DNA from 4 places in the Streptomyces sp. NPDC058051 genome. Region 1 is predicted to be linked to each of the others. Evidence: riboswitches for the same ligand, from Rfam matches in the RefSeq annotation. Region 1 holds a riboswitch; each other region holds the start of a gene.
What was found. A riboswitch is a leader RNA that binds a small molecule or an ion and turns the genes downstream of it on or off. The one in region 1 is predicted to bind cyclic di-AMP.
Positions count from the first base shown of each region.

Region 2: it holds a riboswitch for cyclic di-AMP, as region 1 does, so the genes downstream of both, ACFVUT_RS33085 (LysM peptidoglycan-binding domain-containing protein) here and ACFVUT_RS16700 (transglycosylase family protein) in region 1, are expected to answer to the same signal.
Region 3: it holds a riboswitch for cyclic di-AMP, as region 1 does, so the genes downstream of both, ACFVUT_RS29910 (M23 family metallopeptidase) here and ACFVUT_RS16700 (transglycosylase family protein) in region 1, are expected to answer to the same signal.
Region 4: it holds a riboswitch for cyclic di-AMP, as region 1 does, so the genes downstream of both, ACFVUT_RS27360 (M23 family metallopeptidase) here and ACFVUT_RS16700 (transglycosylase family protein) in region 1, are expected to answer to the same signal.

Region 1 is NZ_JBHVRW010000009.1:99,590-104,826, reverse strand. Features, by position in the region: gene ACFVUT_RS16710 (cytochrome P450) at 1-64, shown strand, start outside; gene ACFVUT_RS16705 (transglycosylase family protein) at 159-1,103, shown strand; cyclic di-AMP (ydaO/yuaA leader) riboswitch at 1,404-1,577, shown strand; gene ACFVUT_RS16700 (transglycosylase family protein) at 1,581-2,333, shown strand; gene eno (phosphopyruvate hydratase) at 2,637-3,917, shown strand; gene ACFVUT_RS16690 (septum formation initiator family protein) at 4,019-4,489, shown strand; gene ACFVUT_RS16685 (DUF501 domain-containing protein) at 4,550-5,092, shown strand; gene ACFVUT_RS16680 (exopolyphosphatase) at 5,218-5,237, shown strand, end outside.
Region 2 is NZ_JBHVRW010000031.1:83,027-88,263, reverse strand. Features, by position in the region: gene ACFVUT_RS33090 (alpha-galactosidase) at 1-1,247, shown strand, start outside; cyclic di-AMP (ydaO/yuaA leader) riboswitch at 1,545-1,701, shown strand; partial or broken gene ACFVUT_RS33085 (LysM peptidoglycan-binding domain-containing protein) at 1,707-2,060, shown strand; gene ACFVUT_RS33080 (pentapeptide repeat-containing protein) at 1,949-2,203, opposite strand; gene ACFVUT_RS33075 (M23 family metallopeptidase) at 2,331-2,648, shown strand; gene ACFVUT_RS33070 (SGNH/GDSL hydrolase family protein) at 2,854-3,699, shown strand; gene ACFVUT_RS33065 (STM4011 family radical SAM protein) at 3,778-4,656, opposite strand; gene ACFVUT_RS33060 (STM4012 family radical SAM protein) at 4,665-5,237, opposite strand, start outside.
Region 3 is NZ_JBHVRW010000024.1:111,059-116,295, reverse strand. Features, by position in the region: gene ACFVUT_RS29915 (aldo/keto reductase) at 1-568, opposite strand, end outside; gene ACFVUT_RS29910 (M23 family metallopeptidase) at 819-2,009, opposite strand; cyclic di-AMP (ydaO/yuaA leader) riboswitch at 2,021-2,173, opposite strand; gene ACFVUT_RS29905 (PP2C family protein-serine/threonine phosphatase) at 2,512-3,672, opposite strand; tRNA gene ACFVUT_RS29900 (tRNA-Met) at 3,913-3,986, opposite strand; gene ACFVUT_RS29895 (SPFH domain-containing protein) at 4,139-5,237, opposite strand, start outside.
Region 4 is NZ_JBHVRW010000020.1:105,604-110,840, reverse strand. Features, by position in the region: gene ACFVUT_RS27370 (HPr family phosphocarrier protein) at 1-51, shown strand, start outside; gene ACFVUT_RS27365 (GntR family transcriptional regulator) at 193-906, opposite strand; gene ACFVUT_RS27360 (M23 family metallopeptidase) at 1,184-2,008, opposite strand; cyclic di-AMP (ydaO/yuaA leader) riboswitch at 2,022-2,188, opposite strand; gene ACFVUT_RS27355 (M16 family metallopeptidase) at 2,579-3,961, opposite strand; gene ACFVUT_RS27350 (M16 family metallopeptidase) at 3,988-5,237, opposite strand, start outside.

The DNA of each region.
Region 1 (5,237 bases):
GTTGCCCGTGGAGTTCACGCCGGGCGCCACCACGACGCAGGATGACGCTCCGTCAACTCTGTGACTTCGACGTGATCTGTGCTGCATCGACTTGTGACACGCGTTCGAGTCCCGCTAGGTTCACCGTTCGACTCACCCGTCACACGGAAGGCAACCCCATGGGCTCCGCGAACGGCAGACACCGTCGCCCTCGTCAGGCACCCGCCATCGTCGTCGCCGCGGGCGTGACCGGATCGGCCATCGCCATCCCGCTGCTCGGCGCGGCCGGTGCGCACGCGGCCGACGCCACGACCTGGGACCGTGTGGCCGAGTGCGAGAGCGGCGGCATGTGGAGCGCCGACCTCGGCAACGACTTCTACGGCGGCCTGCAGCTCTCGCAGGAGATCTGGAAGGCGTACGGCGGTGAGTCGTACGCCCCGCGTGCCGACCTCGCCAGCCGTGCGCAGCAGATCGCCGTGGCCGAGAAGGTCCTCGACGACCGGGGGCCGCAGGCGTGGCCCAGCTGTGCGGTCATCTCCGGCCTCGCGGTGGACGGGACGCTGCCGGGTGTCGACCCGGGCGCCGTGCCCTCCGCCGACCCGACGCAGAGCGCGGAGCCGGCTGACGGCGCGTCGGCCACCCCGTCCGACAGCGCCACGCCGTCCGACGACGCGTCGAGCGGTACGGGTGACGCGAAGGGCTCGGGCGGCACCGGCGCGTCGGCCGGTGAGGCCACGCCGTCAGCGAAGCCCTCGGCCACCGCGTCCTCCGACCGGTCCTCTTCATCCGACGCGTCCGATTCATCCGATTCGTCCAGTGGGGTGGGTGGCAAGCACCGCGGCACGCCGGCCTCCGAGGCAAGCGGCGGAGTGGCCGGTGGCGGCGACCGCGAGTCCGGCCGCCATGCCTCGCGCGGTGATGCCGGTGCGCGCGACGCCGGCGTGGCGGCGACCGACGGCGCGTACACCGTTCGCCCCGGCGACAACCTCTGGGCGATTGCTGATGCACAGAACATCCCCGGTGGGTGGCCCGCGCTCTATGAGGCCAACAAGGGTGTCGTCGGCTCCGATCCGGACCTCATTCTCCCTGGCCAGAGCCTTGATCTCGACCTGAAGTCCGAGTGAGTGCGGTCTGAAAATCGTCTAAAAGAGCCCCAAAAGTCGGGGTAGTTCAGGGACCTATGTCCACTTATGCGTAAGTGAGACATGGGTCTCTTTGCGTCAACTGGCGTGTCGCCGCTGGAGAGCCCCGCCGCATCGCGTCCCACCTGCGGAAACGACGGTTCCTCAGATGCAAGTAAGGGATGATTGTCCGATGTGTCCTTCTTTGAATGTCGGGGTTGCGTATGTTTACGGTCGGAACCGCTCGCACCGCGGGCCCCGTCGACCGTCACGCCGAATCCTGCCGTCGGTCGAAGGGAACAGACGCGTAAAGCGCCGTAGGCAGGAGCGGGGGACCCAGGTAAGCGCCTGGTCCCGATCGTCGAAAGACGCATCAGGACCCGGCTTGGGGTGAAGTCGCGTGCTAGGACGTGCGACCGGGCAACTCACTTGGCCCGAACCCGACAGCTCACCTCGTAGGCGTCGGTGAGGAGAAGTTCCATGCTGTTTTCCAGCAAGGGCAAGCACCGCCGCCCGTCCAAGGCCGTCCGTATCGCCACGCTCGCCGGTGTCGCCGGCACCGCTGTCGCCGTACCGCTGATGGGAGCGACCGGCGCCTCCGCCGCGTCCGTCGCCACCTGGGACGCCGTCGCCCAGTGCGAGTCCGGTGGCAACTGGTCCATCAACACCGGCAACGGCTACTACGGCGGTCTGCAGTTCTCGCAGTCCAGCTGGGCCGCCGCAGGCGGTACGCAGTACGCTTCCCGCGCCGACCTGGCCACCAAGGCTCAGCAGATCGCCACCGCCGAGCGGCTCCTCGACCTGCAGGGTCCGGGTGCCTGGGGCTGCGCCTCCGCGGGCAACCTGACCAATGACGGTGTCGACCCGGGCGTCGACACCGGCTCCTCCGCGGGCAAGTCCTCCGCCGCCACCCAGCAGCAGAGCACCCCGGCCGCGCCGAAGCAGCAGGCCCAGCCGAAGAAGGCCGAGCGCACCGAGGCTCCCGCCGCCTCCCGTTCGGACCGCTCCGCCGCCCCGAAGGCCGAGTCGAAGAAGACCGTCACCACCCCGACCGGCGAGAAGGTCAAGAAGGGCGACGGCGAGTACAAGGTCGTCTCCGGCGACTCCCTGAGCAAGATCGCCGCCGACCACAAGGTCAAGGGTGGCTGGCAGCGGCTGTTCGAGCTGAACAAGGACATCGTCAAGGACGCCGACCTGATCTACCCGGGTCAGCAGCTGCACCTGACGAAGTAGTCCCCGGCTCTCTCCCCCGAGCACCCCGGCCCGGCGCGCAATCCCCCGTATGCGCCGGGCCGGGGTTTTTCCCGCGCGGGGGCGTGCGGGCGGCGTTCGGGGCAAACGGGGCGACCGTTCAACTGTTGTAGTTACTGGTCAGTAAATTTCTGGCCTTTTGTCCGGCGGTGGGCGCCCTTGGGTCCTTTTTCGTCCCAGGGGACGGGCGTTCGTCCGGCTGACCGGGCCGGGCCGGTTAGGCTCTTGTCGCAAGGCCAAAGTGACCCTGCACAACCAGTGTCATATCCCAGAAGGAGATGCCTCGTGCCGTCCATCGACGTCGTCGTAGCCCGGGAAATCCTCGACTCCCGGGGGAACCCCACGGTCGAGGTCGAGGTTGGCCTCGACGACGGCAGCACGGGCCGTGCTGCCGTGCCGTCCGGCGCCTCCACCGGTGCGTTCGAGGCCATTGAGCTTCGCGACGGTGACCCCAACCGCTACCAGGGCAAGGGCGTGGAGAAGGCCGTCCTCGCCGTGATCGAGCAGATCGGCCCGGAGCTCGTCGGCTACGACGCGACCGAGCAGCGGCTGATCGACCAGGCGATGTTCGACCTGGACGCCACCGAGAACAAGGGCTCGCTCGGCGCCAACGCCATCCTCGGCGTCTCGCTCGCCGTGGCCCACGCGGCCTCCGAGGCTTCGGACCTGCCGCTGTTCCGCTACCTCGGCGGCCCGAACGCGCACCTGCTGCCCGTTCCGATGATGAACATCCTCAACGGTGGGTCGCACGCCGACTCCAACGTGGACATCCAGGAGTTCATGATCGCCCCGATCGGTGCGGAGTCCTTCTCCGAGGCGCTGCGCTGGGGCGCCGAGGTCTACCACACGCTGAAGAAGGTCCTGAAGACCAAGGGCCTCTCCACCGGTCTCGGCGACGAGGGCGGCTTCGCGCCGAACCTGGAGTCCAACCGCGCCGCCCTCGACCTCATCCTTGAGGCCATCAAGGAAGCCGGCTACGCCCCGGGCAAGGACATCGCGCTCGCGCTCGACGTCGCCGCGTCCGAGTTCTACAAGGACGGCTCGTACGAGTTCGAGGGCAAGTCCCGCTCGGCCGCCGAGATGACCGAGTACTACGGGGAGCTCGTCGACGCGTACCCGCTGGTCTCCATCGAGGACCCGCTGTACGAGGACGACTGGGCCGGCTGGAAGGTCATCACCGACAAGCTCGGCGCCAAGGTCCAGCTCGTCGGCGACGACCTGTTCGTCACCAACCCGGAGCGCCTGGCCCGCGGCATCGAGGAGGGCTCCGCCAACGCCCTGCTCGTCAAGGTCAACCAGATCGGTTCGCTGACCGAGACCCTGGACGCCGTCGAGCTGGCCCAGCGCAACGGCTTCAAGTGCATGATGTCGCACCGCTCCGGTGAGACCGAGGACGTCACCATCGCCGACCTGGCCGTCGCCACCAACTGCGGTCAGATCAAGACCGGTGCCCCGGCCCGCTCCGAGCGCGTCGCCAAGTACAACCAGCTGCTGCGCATCGAGGAGATCCTCGACGACGCCGCGGTGTACGCGGGCCGCTCCGCGTTCCCGCGCTTCAAGGGCTGAGCCCCGGCCCTTCGAGGCCGACGGTCCTGGCATCCCTCCGTCCCCGCGCTCGGTCCCGTACCGTGTGCGGGGACGGACGTGCGTAATGGGGAGGCGGAGACATGGCCGCGAAGGACCGGGACCGGTTCTCCACCGCGACCCGGCTGCGGCTGCTCGGAGAGCAGACCGCCGCCCGTGTCTACCGGTCACAGACCCGCCGTCAGGCCCGCCGCTCCCGGCTCACCGGCCGGGCGGCGTTCCTCGCCCTCGTCGTCTGCTCCCTGGTGGTGGCGCTCGCGTACCCGATGCGGCAGTACGTGTCGCAGCAGGACGAGATCGCCGAACAGGAACGCCAGGCGCAGGAGGCACGGGCCCGCACCGAGGAGCTGCGCGACGAGAAGGCGCGCCTCCAGGACGACGCGTACGTCAAGCAGCTGGCCCGCAAGCATCTGCACTACCTTCTCCCCGGGGAGACCGGCTACACGGTGATCGACCCCGACGCGGTCAAGGAGCGCAACGGCGAGAAGGACGCGTCCGGCCGGCCGTGGCACTCCAACCTCTGGGACGGCGTCGACAGCGCCGACCGCGACTGACTCTCTTCATCCCTCTGCAGAACCCGCAGTTCGAGCAGCCCGATCAGAACCTAGGCAGGCATGGAAACCCCCCCTCCGCAGACCGAGTCCACCGCGCCCACCGAGGCGGACATCGCAGCGTTCCAGCAGCAGCTGGGCCGTCCGCCGCGCGGGCTGCGCGCGATCGCGCACCGCTGCCCGTGCGGGAACCCGGACGTGGTCGAGACGCAGCCACGGCTGGAGGACGGCACGCCGTTCCCGACGACGTACTACCTGACGTGCCCGCGTGCCGCCTCCGCGATCGGCACACTGGAGGCGAACGGTGTCATGAAGGAGATGACCGAGCGCCTCGGTACGGACCCGGAACTGGCCGCCGCGTACCGGGCCGCGCACGAGGACTACATCGCCCGGCGGGACGCGATCGAGGTGCTGGAGGGATTCCCGAGCGCGGGGGGCATGCCGGACCGGGTGAAGTGCCTGCACGTGCTGGTCGGGCACGCCCTGGCCGCGGGGCCCGGCGTGAACCCGCTCGGTGACGAGGCGATCGCGATGCTGCCGGAGTGGTGGCGCAAGGGGCCGTGCGTGACGCCCTGCCGGCCCGCGGACGCGGACGACGCGGCCTGACCGCCTCCCCGCGACGCCCGCACCGGCCCCCGGAGGCGCCCGATCGCCTCCCGGGGCTCCGCCCCCGGGATCCCCGGACCCCCGCTCCCCGTACGTCGGAGGGGCTCGATTCCTCAGGAGCATCCATGACTCGCGTGGCCGCCGT
Region 2 (5,237 bases), on a different contig from region 1:
CGAGCCGGGCCTGGCACGCCTGGCAGTTGGCCCATGTCGTCCCGGACGCGCAGCGCCTGCGCCCGGTGCTCTACAACTCCTGGGAGGCGACCGGCTTCGACATCTCGCAGGCACAGCAGCGGGCCCTCGCCGTGCGCGCCGCCGCGATGGGCGTCGAACTGTTCGTCGTGGACGACGCGTGGTTCGGGCAGCGCACCAGCGACCGGGCCGGGCTCGGCGACTGGACGCCGAATCCGGACCGCTTTCCCGATGGACTGAAGCCGCTCGCCGACGAAGTGCGCGGACTCGGTATGCAGTTCGGTATCTGGGTCGAGCCGGAAATGGTCAACGCCGACAGTGATCTCTATCGCGCGCACCCCGACTGGGTACAGCACTTTCCCGGGCGGACGCGGACCGAGTTCCGCAATCAACTGGTGCTCAATCTGGCCCGCCACGATGTGCGGGAATACCTGTGGGAACAACTGGACGCACTGCTCACCAGTGCGCCGATCGACTATGTGAAATGGGACTTCAACCGCTGCTTCACCGACGCGGGCTGGCCGGGGGAGGAGTACCAGCAGAAGCTCTGGATCGAGCATGTGGACGCCCTCTACGCGCTGATCGACCGGCTCAGGGCCGCGCATCCCTCGGTCGCCTTCGAGTCCTGCTCGGGCGGTGGCGGACGGATCGATCTGGGGATTCTGTCCCGTACGGACCAGGTGTGGACGTCCGACAACACCGACCCGCTCGACCGGCTCGCCATCCAGGAGGGCTTCGGTCAGATCCATCCGGCCCGCGTGATGGCCGCCTGGGTCACCGACAGCCCGAACGAACAGCTCAACGGCAGGGCCAGCTCACTGCGGTTCCGATTCGTGAGTGCGATGGCCGGTGTGCTGGGGATCGGCGGGGATCTTACCGAGTGGAGCGAGGAGGGGCTCGCCGAGGCGCGGACCTGGGTGGATCTCTACAAGGAGATCCGGCCGGTGGTGCAGCACGGCGCGCTGTACCGGCTGCGGGCCCCGCGCGGCGGACTCAGTGCGGTCCAGTACGTACACGAGGACGTGACCGTGGTCCTGATGTGGCTGGAGGCGCAGAGGTACGGGGAACGGCCGCCGGCGCTGCGGCTGCGCGGACTCGATCCCGCGGCGACGTACACCTGTGTGGACACGGGGGAGGTGCATCACGGTGCGGTGCTGTTGCATCAGGGACTGCACACCGGCCTCCGGGGGGATCTCGACGCGAGGGTGCTGAGGCTCCGGCGCGGGTGAAGGGTGTGACATGTCCGTAATGGGTGCATTTATTTGAATACGCCCTAGTTGTACGGGAGATGGTCCCCCTGTCGTGAGCGGGATCATATCCGTGACGGTGTGTACTGGCGGGCCGGTTGGGTATTCCGTGCGCGGCGCGGAATTCCAAGATCCTTAATCCACGGAGTGTGACCGTAATTCCGTGCCGATCTCCGTGCGCGGAATGCCGGGAAGGGAGCGATGGCTTGTTCTCGCCGTCCCGACTCGCTTACGGTCGCCATCAATCCGGTCGGACCGCCTAATCCTGCCGCCGCCCGGAATTCGCACCCACCGATCGTGTGGCAGGAGCGGGGGAACCAGGTAGGCCGCCGTCCGGAGACGAATCCGGACGGCTAGGGGTGAAGCCGCGCACAGCGCGGCCGGGCATCTCCAGCCCGAACCCGACAGCTCACCTCGCAGGCGCCGGAGAGGAAGCACGTCATGCCCATATCGGGTAAGCACCGTCGTACGAAGACCAGCACCATCGCCCGCGGTGTCGCCGCCGCGAGCACAGGTGGCGCCGTCATCGCCCTGCCGCTGCTCGGTGCCACCGGTGCCCACGCCGCGGAGCAGGCCGCCCCGGCCGCCGCCTCGCAGTCGGCCTCCGTCGCGCACGCCACCCCGGCCAAGCCGGTCGCACAGAAGCAGGACGCCACCGTGACGTACACGGTGGTCTCCGGCGACTACCTGGCGAAGATCGCCGACGAGCACGGGGTCGAGGGCGGCTGGCAGAAGCTGTACCAGGACAACCGCGACGTCGTCGGCGAGAACCCCGGCCTGATCTTCCCGGGCCTGAAGCTGACGCTCGGCGCCAAGGCGTCGGACCAGTCCGCGTCCACAGGTGCCGCGTCGGCCGCGGAGAAGTCCGCCCCGGCGAAGTCGGCCCCCGCCGAGTCCGCCCCGGCGAAGTCGGCCCCGGCGAAGGAGTCGACGGCCACCGAGTCCAAGGCTTCCGCCCCGGCCGCCCAGAGCACCGGCTCGGGCTACAGCCACCCGGTTCCCGGCAACCACACCACCAATTACCGCGCCTCCGGCTCCAACTGGTCCAGCGGCAGCCACACCGGCATCGACTTCCCCGTCTTCACCGGAACCAGTGTGAAGGCCGTCACCTCCGGCACCGTCGTCACCGCGGGCTGGGGCGGCGCGTACGGCAACCAGGTCGTCATCAAGCACGCCGACGGCCGCTACTCGCAGTACGGCCACCTGTCCTCGGTCTCCGTCTCCGTGGGCCAGAGCGTGAGCAACGGTCAGCAGCTCGGCCTTTCCGGTGCCACCGGCAACGCCACCGGACCGCACCTGCACTTCGAGGTGCGTACGGGCCCGGCGTACGGCTCGGACATCGACCCGATCGCCTACCTGGCTTCGCACGGCATCTACGTCTGAGCCGAACGGACGGGCAACTGAGCCGGCGAGCGGTCTGGGCCGGAGAGTGATCTGAGCAACACGGAAAGGGGCGGTGCGCGGCGGCGCACCGCCCCTTCTACTTATTCCCCTTTTACTAAAAACTGACCAGGTGGTCTATCTCACCACCCGTCAACCCCATATTACGGTCGCGTAGGTCACATTCGTCGGTGCAGGATAAGCCTTTGTGGCAGACGATTCGAGAAAAAACCAACGTGGCGTCATCTACCGACAGAGCGTCATCGAGTCGTACGCGGCGATTGGCGACAGCTTCACCGAAGGAGTCGGTGATCCCGGCCCGGACGGAACATTCGTAGGCTGGGCGGACCGGTTCGCGGTACTTCTCGCGGACCAGCTCCCGGCCCCCGACGCCGGGGCGAGCACCGAAGGCTCCGCCCACGGGAACTTCAGGTACGCCAATCTCGCCGTACGCGGACGCCTCCTCGACCAGATCGTCGAGGAGCAGGTGCCGCGCGCCAAGGAGCTCGCACCCGACCTGGTGAGCTTCTGCGCGGGCGGCAACGACATCATCAGGCCCGGTACCGACCCCGACGACGTGGCCGAGCGTTTCGAGCGGGCGGTGGCCGAGCTGACCGAGTCGGTCGGCACCGTGATGGTCACCACCGGCTTCGACACCCGGGGCGTTCCCGTGCTGCGGCATCTGCGCGGAAAGATCGCCACCTACACCGCCCATGTGCGGTCCATCGCCGACCGCTACGACTGCCCGGTCCTCGACCTGTGGTCGCTGCGGTCCGTCCAGGACAGGCGCGCCTGGGACGACGACCGGCTCCACCTGTCGCCCGAGGGGCACACCAGGGTCGCGCTGCGCGCCGCCCAGGTCCTCGGCGTCGACGCGCCGGCCGACCCGGACCAGGAATGGCCCCCGCAGGCCCAGCGCGGCACCCTCGAAGTGCGGCGCGACGACATCCACTGGGCGCGCGAGTACCTGGTCCCGTGGATCGGCCGGCGGCTGCGCGGCGAGTCCTCCGGCGACCATGTCGAGGCGAAGCGGCCGGATCTCCTGCCGCTGTAGTGCCCGCACCGTGGCCGGCCCGCCGGACGGGATCCGGCGGCGCCGGCCCTCGTTCGCCGGACGGGCCGAGGCTTCAGCTCAGGCCCGTCCGGCGAGGGCCGACGACGGATGCGCCGGTATTCGTTCCAGCACACCGCCCGCGAAGACGTCGTACAGCGGCAGCGTCTCCAGATGCACATAGCCGATGTGGCAGTCGCAGACGGCCAGCGGACAGGCGCGTGGGCCGAGGGAGCGCCGGTAGCTCCCGTCGTAGAGGTTGCCGAGTTCCGCCGGGACGAAATGGCAGCGCCGCACCGTGCCGTCGCCGTCCACCGAGATGACCGACTCGCCTGTCCTGCAGGGCAGCCCGGCCGACCGGTGCGGATGCCGGCTGTACGGAAAGAGCGGATCGAGGGCCGTCCAGCGATCCGCCTCCTCGTCCGTGTAGGCGTGGCCCTCCGCGGCGTTCACCCAGAGATAGACCTCGTCCGGCAGGGCGGCGCGCAGCCGCCGCGCCTCGTCGAGGTGCTCGTCGAGACCGACGACGCCGACGCTGTGGCGGATGCCCAGCGCGGACAGCTCCCGGCACTTGGTCAGGAACCGCTCGTACGGCGTCTGGCCCGGGTGGTACGTGCACCAGAGCGCGATCTTCTCGCGGCCCGCGTCTCCCGCCTCGGCCAGCCACCCCGTGCGGGTGCTGAGGTTGGTCTGGATCGCGACCCGGCCGATGTGCGGCAGCTGCGCCAGCTCGACCAGCGCGCGTCGGTACCAGGACCGGACCAGACCCTCGCCCCACGGGGTGAACAGGACCGAGAGCCGATCGTCCGTCTGCGCCGCGGCCCAGGCGGTGAACCGCTCCAGTGCGGCGCGGTCGGCACGCAGCTGTTCCCGGCTGTCGCGCCGCTTGGCGAACGGGCAGTACGGGCAGTCGTAGTCGCAGGACGCGAGCGGACCGCGGTAGAGGATGGTCAGGTCCATGGGCGCGCTCATTTCAGTTCGTACGCGGCCATGGCGGCCCGCACGCCGGGGGAGAAGAGTTCGGGGCCCAGGGCGTCGGAGTGGGCCAGGCCCTCGGGGGAGAGCCGCAGCGGGCCGGACGCTCCGGCCGCCGCGTCGAGCCAGCCGCGCGCCTCGAACCGGGCCAGTTCGACGGGGAAGTCGTCGGCCGGTGAGGTGCCGAACCGCTCCTGGTACGCGGCCGGCGGCAGCCCCTCGGCCTGGAGGACCGACTGCAGGAGGTGGCGGCGGCGGGCCTCGTCGCCGTCGACGTACCGGCCGACCTCGGCGCGCGAGAAGTCGTCGGTCGCGGTGTAGGTGTCGATGATCGTCCGCACCTCCCGCATCTCGACCGCGTAGTCGAAGGAGTAGTGCAGCTTCGAGGTGTAGGAACGGGCACCGCACCCCAGGCCGATCATTCCGTCGGTCTGACAGGCGTAGTCGTCGGGGCCGTCCGTCCGAGGGGCGTCGGCGCGGCGGAACATCCGCATGGACACCTGCTCGTAGCCGCGGGCCAGGAGATGGTCACGGCCCGCGCGGTACAGCCGCAGCCGCTGCTCGTC
Region 3 (5,237 bases), on a different contig from region 1:
CGCGGGAGACCAGGTTGTAGTGCGGCTGCAGGGCGACGTAACGGGCCAGGCCCTCGCGCTCCGAGAAGTCCAGGGACGCCTGAAGCCGCGCGGGGCTGATGTTGGAGGCGGCGATCTCCCGGACCTTGCCCTCCTTCACCAGCTGGTCGAGGGCGGTGATGATCTCCTCGACCGGGACGGTCTCGTCATCGAAGTGCGTGTAGTACAGATCGATGTGATCGGTGCCGAGCCGGCGCAGCGACTCCTCGGCCGCGGCCTTGATGGTCGCGGCGGAGAGCCCCTTGTACGAGGGGTGGGCGCCGACCTTGGTGGCGACGACGATGTCGGAACGGTTGGAGCGTGCCGCGAGCCACTTGCCGATGACGGTCTCCGACTCGCCGCCCTCGTTGCCCGGAGCCCAGGCGCTGTAGGCGTCGGCGGTGTCGATGAAGTTGCCGCCCGCCGCGGCGTAAGCGTCCAGAACGGCGAACGAGTGCGCCTCGTCAGCCGTCCAGCCGAAGACGTTGCCGCCGAGTGCGAGCGGGAAGACCTGGAGATCGGAAGGGCCCAGCTTGCGAAGAGAAGTCATAAGCGGCATAACGAATTCCGGCTGTTCCGCTATTCCGACGCACGGGTGACCGTTCCACTGCCGACCGGGCGTCGAGTCCCTGCGCCGGGCCCCGGCCCCGGGCCGCGGTTCTGACAGAACCGGACACCGCGGCCTCGACTCCGACAGAACCGGCAGCCCTGACGTCGGGGGGTGAGCGTCAGGACTGCCGGAGTTCAACAACCGGTGAACCGGTTCGGATCACGCGGGTGGGGAGGGGCGGGTCGGCCGATCAGGGGGTGAGGCCCTTGTCCCGCAGCCAGGCCATCGGGTCGATGCCCGTGCCGTCGGGGGTGTGGACCTCCAGGTGGAGGTGCGGGCCCGTGACGTTGCCGGTCGCGCCGACCCGTCCGATGGTGTCACCGGTGGTGACCTTCTGCCCGACGCTCACGCCGATCGAGGACTGGTGGCAGAACCACAGCTCCGTACCGTCCTCAAGCTCCAGCACCGTGCGGTAGCCGTACGAACCGGACCAGCCTGCCGACGTGATGGTGCCCGTGTGTATGGCCTTGATCGGGGTGCCGGTCGGCGCCGCGAAGTCGAGACCGGTGTGGTACCCGGAGGACCACATCGAGCCGGCCTGGCCGAACGTCGAGGTGATCGTGTACGAGGAGGTCGGGATGGCGTAGCTGGCGGCCAGCTTGGCAAGCCGCAGTGCCTCGGCCTTCGCCTTGGCCTCCTCTTCCGCCTTCTTCTTCTCGGCGGCGGCCTTGGCCTCGGCCGCGTCCTGCTGCTTCTTGGCCTCGGCGGCGGCCTTCTCCGCGGCCTCCTTCTCCTGAGCCGCCTTGGCCTCGGCGTCGGCGGCGTCCTGCTGCTGCTCGGCCTGCTGGAGGATGCGGGCGCGAAGGGCCTCGCCGGCGTCCGTCGTGCCCTGCTCGGCGTCGACCGCGGTGAGGCCGGCAGTGGTGAGCGGGGCGGCAGCGGCGGCGATCTCGGCCTTGTCGGCCTCGGACTCGCCGGAGAACAGGGAGCCCACACCGGGAAGGGACTTGGCGTCGGGAAGGTTGTTCGTGATGGCGTCGGGAAGGGAGATGGAGACCGGCGGCTTGCTCTGCGCGCTGGCCATGCCGCCCGCGCCGACCGCCGCGATGACGCCGACCCCGAGCACCGTGGAGCTACGGGCAAGTCCGTTGCGCTGCTTGGCGACGCGGTGCTTGCCGCGCACGGGGCGGACGGACTCCTCGGTGGGGTTCCACTCGTCCCAGCTTCGGGCGGGCTCACCATGCTCGTCGGCGCGGAGGTCGCCGCCGAACTCGGGGTTGAAGCCGCCGGGCCCGGTGCCGTAATCGGCGCCGAACGCCGTTCCCGTCCCGGCGGTTCCGTAACCGGAACCACATCCTGATCCAGAGTCAGCGCCGAAGTCGGAACCGAACTCGGGGTTGAAGCGCGAGGGGGACTCGGGGGCAGGCTTGTTGGACGCCACGGGGGCGCACTCCTTTCCTTCCTTCTCGCCTACCGGGTTAGCTGACGGGTTCGGAGCAGGAAGGTCTCCTACGGACGCCACTGCCTCTCACGAGACACAGGTGTCCGATTCACCCCATGTAGGTGGTTCCCCGGTTCCCTTGCGGAATTCGGCGCTCGCGCACGGTGCCGCCACTGACGACGGCTGGGACGACCGCGCTGCGTTATCGAACGTTAATAGACGCACGGGCCTGATTCCAAGCCGTTCCCACTGATCGTTCACGTCTTTGGCCTGGACTTTACTGGACAAAATCGCGCGTAACTGGATGAGTTAATTACCCTTCAGCCACTACCGGGTTTCTGACGTTGCGTCAACTGTTATGCGGAGCGACGCCTTTCGATTACGCACGGTGGCATCGCGTGCCGATGTCACCGCCGGACCGCACGACGCGCACCCCACTAAACGCCCGCCGACACCGCCACCCCCACACCCGCACGCCCCACAAGCCCCCCGCCCCCGCCCGTCACATCTCGTCCACGCCCACGATCCTCACGGTCCTGCGCCGGTCCGGCTGCCCCTCCGCGGGCCGTATGACCGCGAGCAGCGCCATGTCGTCAGTCGTCTCGCCCCCCGTATGGCGCCGTACGTCATCGGTCAGCGCGGACAGCAGCTCCTCGGGCCCCGGGAAGATCCGTCCACGCAACCGGGCCGCCGGATCGTAGAAGACTCCCTCGGTATCCCTCGCCTCGGAGAGACCGTCGGTGTAGAGCAGGAGGGTCGTCCCGGCCGGCAGATCCCACTCGTCGGCCCGGTCGGGCCACGCCCCCAGCCCCATCCCGAGCGGCAGCGCGGGCGCCGTGGGCCGCAGCACCTCCAGTGCCCCGTCCGAGTGCAGCAGGATCGGCTCGGGGTGACCGCGGTTGACGACCCGCACCCGGTTCACCCCGGACGGGATCTCGGCCAGTACCGCGGTGATGAAGCCCTCGACGGCATCCAGCCCGCCCCGCGTCCCCTCCCGCGCCAGTGCCCGCTCCAGCCGCTGCGCCACACCCTCCAGCGAACGCTCCTGCTCGGCCGCCTCCCGGAACGCCCCGATGACCACCGCCACCGACTCGACGGCGTCGAGCCCCTTTCCCCGTACGTCCCCGACCACCAGCCGCACCCCCTGCGGGGTGTCCGTCACGGCGAACAGGTCACCGCCGACGAACTCGTCCGCCTGCGCCGCCTCGTACCGCGCCGCCACATGCAGCCCGCCGATCCGGTCGGACGGCTTCGGCAGCACCGCCCGCATGGCGGTCTCCGCGATGACCCGCGCGGAAGCCAGCTGCTCGTTGCCGCGCCGCACGACCGTGTTGATCACGACCGCGAGGACCGAGACGGTGACCAGGGTGAGCAGTTCGATGAGTGGGACGACCAACGGCAGCTTGTTGTTGTACACGCGCAGCACGATGACGGCCAGCGTCGCGGCGATACCGGTGCGGATGGTGCTGCGCAGCGAGAAGAAGGGTGCCGCGATCAGGGGCGCCGCCACGAAGAGCGGAATGGCGGTGAAGGTCGGCGGCGTGAAGGCGTCGAACACCACTCCGCCGATGATCATCAGGGCGGGCAGCTTGCGGACGAACCGCCGGGTGAGGGCTCCGCTGTCCTCGCCGTGTCCACCACGCCGCTTCAGCCGCTTCCCCACCTGTGCTCTCCTGCCCGGTACACGCGCGGCTGCGGACGGTACCGCGCCCACTCCCAGGCTCGCCGGAGCGACGTCGTGCGGCGAATCGTCATCGGCCAATGGGGTGCGCACGTGGCGCAGCTCACAGGCCGCCGGGTCTACCACTCCACGACACGCAGGCCGGGCGTACCGCGTGCGCAACACGGCGCAGACATGATTCAGGCCCGGCACGCGTCATGCGTGCCGGGCCTGAATCTTCAGTAGCGGGGACAGGATTTGAACCTGCGACCTCTGGGTTATGAGCCCAGCGAGCTACCGAGCTGCTCCACCCCGCGTCGGTGAATACAACTGTACGGCATGTCCAGCGCACTCATGACCACGCGCGCATCATGACCACCGACCGCACCACGACCACCGGCGCACCATGCCTGCCTGGCATCCCTCGAACCACCGTCCGCGCGCAGCCCTCGCGCCGCCCGCGCCCCGCTCAGTTCGTCTCGGTGATCCGTGGAGCGGTCTTCCCGGCGAACGACGCCGGCTTCATCGGGCTCGCGCCGCGCTGCAGCGAGTGGAGGATCGCGAGCCCCTGGCTGACGACGCCCGCCGCCATCTCGTTGACACCGTTGGTGCCGTTGAGGACGGTGAGGTCGGCCCCCGACATGCCGCGGGCGGCGGCGTCGGCCAGGGCGGGCAGGTTCTCCACGATGCGGTTGGCCGCGATGAGCTCCTGGTTGCCGTCGCGCAGCGAGGCCGCGCGCACACTGTTGGCGTCGGCCTGCGCCTGGGCGAGCGTCCGCTCGGTGTACGCACCGCCGTCGGCCTCGAACTGCGCCCGGTCACGGGCCGCCTCCGCGAGGGTGCGCTGGCGGTATGCCTCGGCGTCCGCCGGTCGCCTGACGTCCGCTTCGAGCCGTTGCGCGGCAAGTGCGGCCTGCCGTTCGGCCAGCGCGGTCTGCTCCTCGATGACCTCCTGCGAGGCCCTGGCCTGCGCGAGCGGCCCGGACTGCGCGGCACGGGCGTTGTACTGCTCGGTCTCGGCGAGGAAGCCGGCCCGCTTGATCGCGGTGTCCCGTTCGTACTCCGCCTTGAGCGCGGCGGCCTGCTGCTCGCGCTGGCTGGCTTCCTGGTCGGCCTTGGCCTCGGCGATCCGGGCCTGGCTGGCGACAGCGGCGGCGTGCGGGGCGGCGAGGTTGTTGATGTATCCGGTGGCGTCCTCGATCTCCTGGATCTGCAGGGCGTCCACCACGATGCCGAGCTTCTCCATCTCGCCGTGGCTGCCCGCGATGACCTCCTGGGAGACCCGATTGCGCTCGCGGATGATCTGCTCGACGGTCAGTCCACCGACGATGGAGCGCAGGTGGCCTGCGAAGATCCGGCCGACGAGCTCCTCCATCTGCTCCTGCTCGGTGAGGAAGCGCCGTGCCGCGTTGGCGATGGACACGGCGTCGTCGCCGACCTTGAAGACGGCGACGGCCCGGACGTTGAGGCGGATCCCCTGCTGCGTCACGCAGTCCTCGGTGATCTCCGCCTCGCGCAGCGCCAGGGAGAGCATGCGCACTTTCTGCTTCACCGGAAGCACGAAACTG
Region 4 (5,237 bases), on a different contig from region 1:
CTGGCCAAGCTGGTCGCGGAGGGGCTCGACGAGCTCCCGGAGACGGTCTGAACCATTTACCGGGAGAGAGCCGCGACATCCTTATTCGGAGTCGCGGCTTTTTACTTTCCCGCCCTCGGGCGAGCGGACCTAATTCGGGCAGCCCAAAGAAAGCCCTCACGAAATTACTGCTCTTTGTATACGGCGTAATTGTTAATGCCGAACACTCGTGGTGTTTACGGAATGTTGCGAACTCCTCACCCGGTCGACCCGGGCGGTCTCCGGCCTTCGGGCCGGCCGGTCGTTGCGGCGCAGCCGGTGCGCGACCGCGGCCCGTTCGGCATGCTGGGTGGCCAGGGCCCGGGCGCGTTCCGCGTCGCCCCGCGCCACCGCGTCCACGATGGCTCCGTGCTCGGCCCACGAATCCACCGGACGGGCCGGCTGCTCGACGGTGTACATCCAGGCGATCTTGTGCCGGAGCTGGGTGAGCAGCGCGATCAGGCTGGAACTGCCGGAGGCCTGCGCCAACGTCTCGTGGAACCAGCCGCCCAGCGAGCGCAGGTCCTCCCCCTCGCCCCGCCGCGCACGCTCCTGGCCGAGCCTGACCAGACCCCGCAGGACCTTGAGATGCGCCTCGGTGCGACGCTGAGCGGCGCGTGCGGCGCCCAGCGGCTCCAGCAGCATCCGCACCTCCAGGAGGTCGGCGGCCTCCTGCTCGGTGGGCTCGGCGACACAGGCGCCCGCATGTCTGCGCGTGACCACGAAGCCCTCGGACTCCAGGGTGCGCAGCGCTTCCCGCACCGGGACACGGGAGACCCCGTAACGACGCGCCAGCAACTCCTCGGTGAGTCGGCCGCCCCGTTCGAAGACACCGGAGACGATGTCGTCACGGATCGCCGTGCATACCGAATGCGCCGGAATGCGCATATCCGAACCTCCGCCTTAATCCCCGCGAAACGCGGCCGACCGACGCCTCTTCTGCGACTCTATTGCAAGGCGGCCGAATTTCCGATGCCGGGTGGAAATTCGTGAATATCTTTGGCCGCAGGACGGTTCCGGGCACAGGCACTGCGGGCGGGCGCGAAGGCCGAGCACGGAGACCCGGGCGCAGGCACTGCGGGCGGGCGCGGAGACCGGGGACGGCAAAGGCCCCGGCGAGCTGCTGCCGGGGCCTTTGGGGGGTGCTGCGTGCGGCGCGCGTCGGTCAGACGTTGACGCCGTGGGCGCGCAGGTACGCGACGGGATCCATGTCGGAGCCGTACGACGGGGTGGTGCGGGCCTCGAAGTGGAGGTGCGGTCCGGTGGAGTTGCCGGTCGAGCCGGAGAGGCCGATCCGCTGCCCCGCGCCGACGCTCTGGCCGACGGAGACGCCGATCGAGGAGAGGTGGCCGTACTGCGTGTACGTGCCGTCCGTCATCCGGAGCACGATGTTGTTGCCGTATGCACCGCCCCAGCCGGCCTCGACGACCGTACCGGCGCCGACGGCGACGACGGAGCTGCCGGACGCGGCGTGGAAGTCGATGCCCGAGTGACTGCCGGAGGACCAGAGCGAGCCGCTGGACTTGTACCCGGTGGTGACGTACGAACCGGCGACCGGGAGCTGGAAGGAACCCAGGCGGGTGCGCTCGGCGGACCGGGCGGCACGGACCTTCTCGGCCCGCGCCTCGGTCGCGCGCTGCGCCTCGGCCAAGGCGTCCGCCTTCTTCTTCGCTTCGGCCTTCTTCCTGGCCTCCGCCTTCTTCTCGGCCTCAGCCTTCCGCTGGGCCTCCGCCTTCGCCTTCGCCGCAGCATCGGCCTGGCGCTGCTGCGCGTCGGCCTGGGCGTCGATCTGCTCGGCGAGAGCACTCTCGATGGCGATGACCTGGCTCAGTCCGGTCTCGCCGGTGGAGGAGTCCGCGGCAACGGCCGGGGCGGCCATGCCGCCGATGACGCCGGTGGTGGCCAGCGTCGCGACGCCGACGATCTTCGCGCTGCCGCGCGTCAGCCGGCTGGGGGCACGATGCTTCCCGGTGGCACGGGTGAACGCCATGAAGTGGCTGATCCTTTCCTTCCTTCTCGCCTACCGGGTTAGCTGACGGGTTCGGAGCAGGAAGGTCTCCTACGGACGCCCCGGCCTCACCGAGGCTCAGACATCCGATTCACCCCAGGGACTGCGTGGGTCCCCGGCTCCCCAGGCTCGCGCCTGACGGGGACTCGGCGATGGCTGCCCGGTACGTCACGGATGTGGCATACGAGTGGCGGACAGCCCAGCCGACGCTAAGCGGGGGCACTTTCATTCACCAAACGGACAGGCCGTTTTGTAGCGCATCCCACAGGGCAGACAGGCAACCTCTCCACCAAAAGAGGACAAAAGAGAAGACCCCGGCGAGATCTGCCTCACAGGGGTCTTCCTTATGTGCTGACATATCGATACATAGCCGGTCGGCGAATCGGTCGGCCGACGGGTGCGGTCCGCGCCCGGCCTGCTCGCTGTCGTGTGTGACAGCCCACGGGTGGACTGCCACACACGACAACGCGGCCGGTCGGCCGAAGCCCGCCGCGGGGCCGGACACCGTCCTGCGCCGCGGCGGGTGCGACCGCGGCCGGGGCGGACCGACCGTCAGCCGGCGACCACCGACACCGCTCCGATGCCCAGCGCCCGGACCGGCTCCTCGATCCGCGCCGCATCTCCGACGAGGATCGTGACCAGCCGGTCGACCGGGAAGGCGTTGACCACCGCCGCGGTCGCCTCGACCGTGCCGGTCTCCGCGAGCCGGGTGTACAGCCGTGCTTGGTAGTCGTCCGGGAGATGCTGCTCGACCTGGTCGGCGAGGGTGCCCGCGACCGAGGCCGCCGTCTCGAACTTCAGCGGTGCGACACCCACGAGGTTCTGCACGGCCGTCTCACGCTCTCCGTCGGTCAGTCCCTCGGCCGCCAGGGTCCGCAGGACCGTCCACAGGTCCTTCAGCGCCGGTTCCGTGGACTCCGTGTCCACCGACCCGCTGATGGCGAGCATGGCCGCGCCGGTCGCCCCCGACGCGGAATCCGGGGCCGACGACCGCAGCACCTGGGCGAAGGCCCGTACGCCGTAGGTGTAGCCCTTCTCCTCGCGCAGCACGCGGTCCAGCCGGGAGGTCAGCGTGCCGCCCAGGCAGTACGTGCCCAGCACCTGGGCCGGCCACACGCTGTCGTGCCGGTCGGCGCCGATCCGGCCGATCAGCAGTTGCGTCTGCACCGCGCCCGGGCGGTCCACGATCACCACGCGACCGGAGTCGTCGGCGGTGATCGGCGGGGCGGGCCGGGGCTCCGCGGAGTCCCCCGACCAGTCGCCGAGGGTGTCGGCGAGCAGGGCGTCCAGGTCGATGCCGGTGAGATCGCCGACGACCACGGCGGTCGCCGTGGAGGGCCGGACATGGGCGTCGAAGAAGGCGCGCACGGCTGCCGAGTCGATCCGCTCCACCGTCTCCTCGGAGCCCAGGCGCGGGCGCGACATCCGGGCCTCGGCCGGAAAGAGCTCCTTGGAGAGCTGCTTGGCGGCGCGCCGGGCCGGGTTGGCCTGCTCGTGCGGGATCTCGTCGAGCCGGTTGCGTACCAGCCGTTCGACCTCGCTGTCGGCGAAGGCAGGCGCCCGCAGCGCCTCGGCGACCAGGGCGAGCGCCTTGGCCAGCCGGGAGGCAGGGACCTCCAGGGAGACACGGACGCCGGGGTGGTCGGCGTGCGCGTCGAGGGTGGCGCCGCAGCGCTCCAGCTCGGCGGCGAACTCCTCGGCGGTGTGCTTGTCGGTGCCCTCGGACAGGGCCCGCGACATGATCGTTGCCACGCCGTCGAGGCCCTCGGGCTCGGCGTCCAGCGGGGCGTCGAGGAAGATCTCGACCGCGACGACCTGCTGGCCGGGCCGGTGGCAGCGCAGCACCGTGAGCCCGTTGGGCAGGGCACCGCGCTCGGGCGCGGGAAAGGCCCAGGGGCGGGCGACGCCGGGGGTCGGCTGCGGGTGGTACTGCATCGAAACTCCAGTCGCGGCAGCGTCGGTCACTTGTCCGCTCCTTCGTGCGCGTCGGTGTCTTCGGCGTCGGTCTCATCGGTGTCCGCTGCGTCTGCGGGTTCGGCCGCATCGACCGGCTCGTAGACCAGCACCGCACGGTTGTCGGGGCGCAGCTGGGCCTTGGCGACCGCCTGGACCTCTTCCGCGGTGACGTCGAGCACCCGCTGTACGGCCGTCAGAGCGAGCTGCGGGTCGCCGAACAGGACGGCGAAGCGGCAGAGTTCGTCCGCGCGGCCCGCGACCGTACCGAGCCGGTCCAGCCACTCGCGTTCCAACTGGGCCTGCGCACGTTCCATTTCCTCGGGCGTCGGGCCCTCGGCGGCGAACCGGGCGAGCTCCTCGTCGACCGCGTCCTCGATCTGCGGCACCTCGACGCCGCCGGACGTCTTCACGTCCAGCCAGCCCAGCGAGGGGGCCCCGGCCAGCCGCAGCAGCCCGAACCCGGCCGCCACGGCCGTACGGTCACGGCGGACCAGGCGGTTGTGCAGCCGCGACGACTCGCCGCCACCGAGCACGGTCAGGGCGAGGTCTGCCGCGTCGCACTCGCGGGTGCCGTCGTGCGGCAGCCGGTAGGCGGCCATGAGCGCCCGCGCCGGAACCTCCTCGCGCACCTCTTCGCGCAGTTGCTCGCCGATGACCTCGGGGAGCGTGCCGTCGCGCGGCGGCTGCTTGCCGTCGTGGGACGGGATGGAGCCGAAGTACTTCTCGATCCAGGCGAGGGTCTGCTCGGGGTCGATGTCGCCGACGACCGAGAGCACCGCGTTGTTGGGCGCGTAGTACGTACGGAAGAAGGTGCGGGCGTCCTCAAGGGTCGCGGCGTCCAGGTCCGCCATCGAGCCGATCGGCGTGTGGTGGTACGGATGGCCCTCGGGGTAGGCCAGCGCCGTCAGTTTCTCGAACGCCGTGCCGTAGGGGACGTTGTCGTAGCGCTGGCGGCGCTCGTTCTTGACGACGTCACGCTGGTTCTCCATCGACTCCTCGTCGAGCGCGGCGAGCAGCGAGCCCATCCGGTCGGCTTCGAGCCAGAGAGCCAGCTCCAGCTGGTGCGTGGGCATCGTCTCGAAGTAGTTGGTGCGCTCGAAGCTGGTGGTCCCGTTGAGCGAACCGCCGGCTCCTTGCACCAGCTCGAAGTGCCCGTTCCCCTTGACCTGGCCGGAGCCCTGGAACATCAGGTGCTCGAAGAGGTGAGCCAGCCCGGTGCGTCCCTTGACCTCGTGGCGCGAACCGACGTCGTACC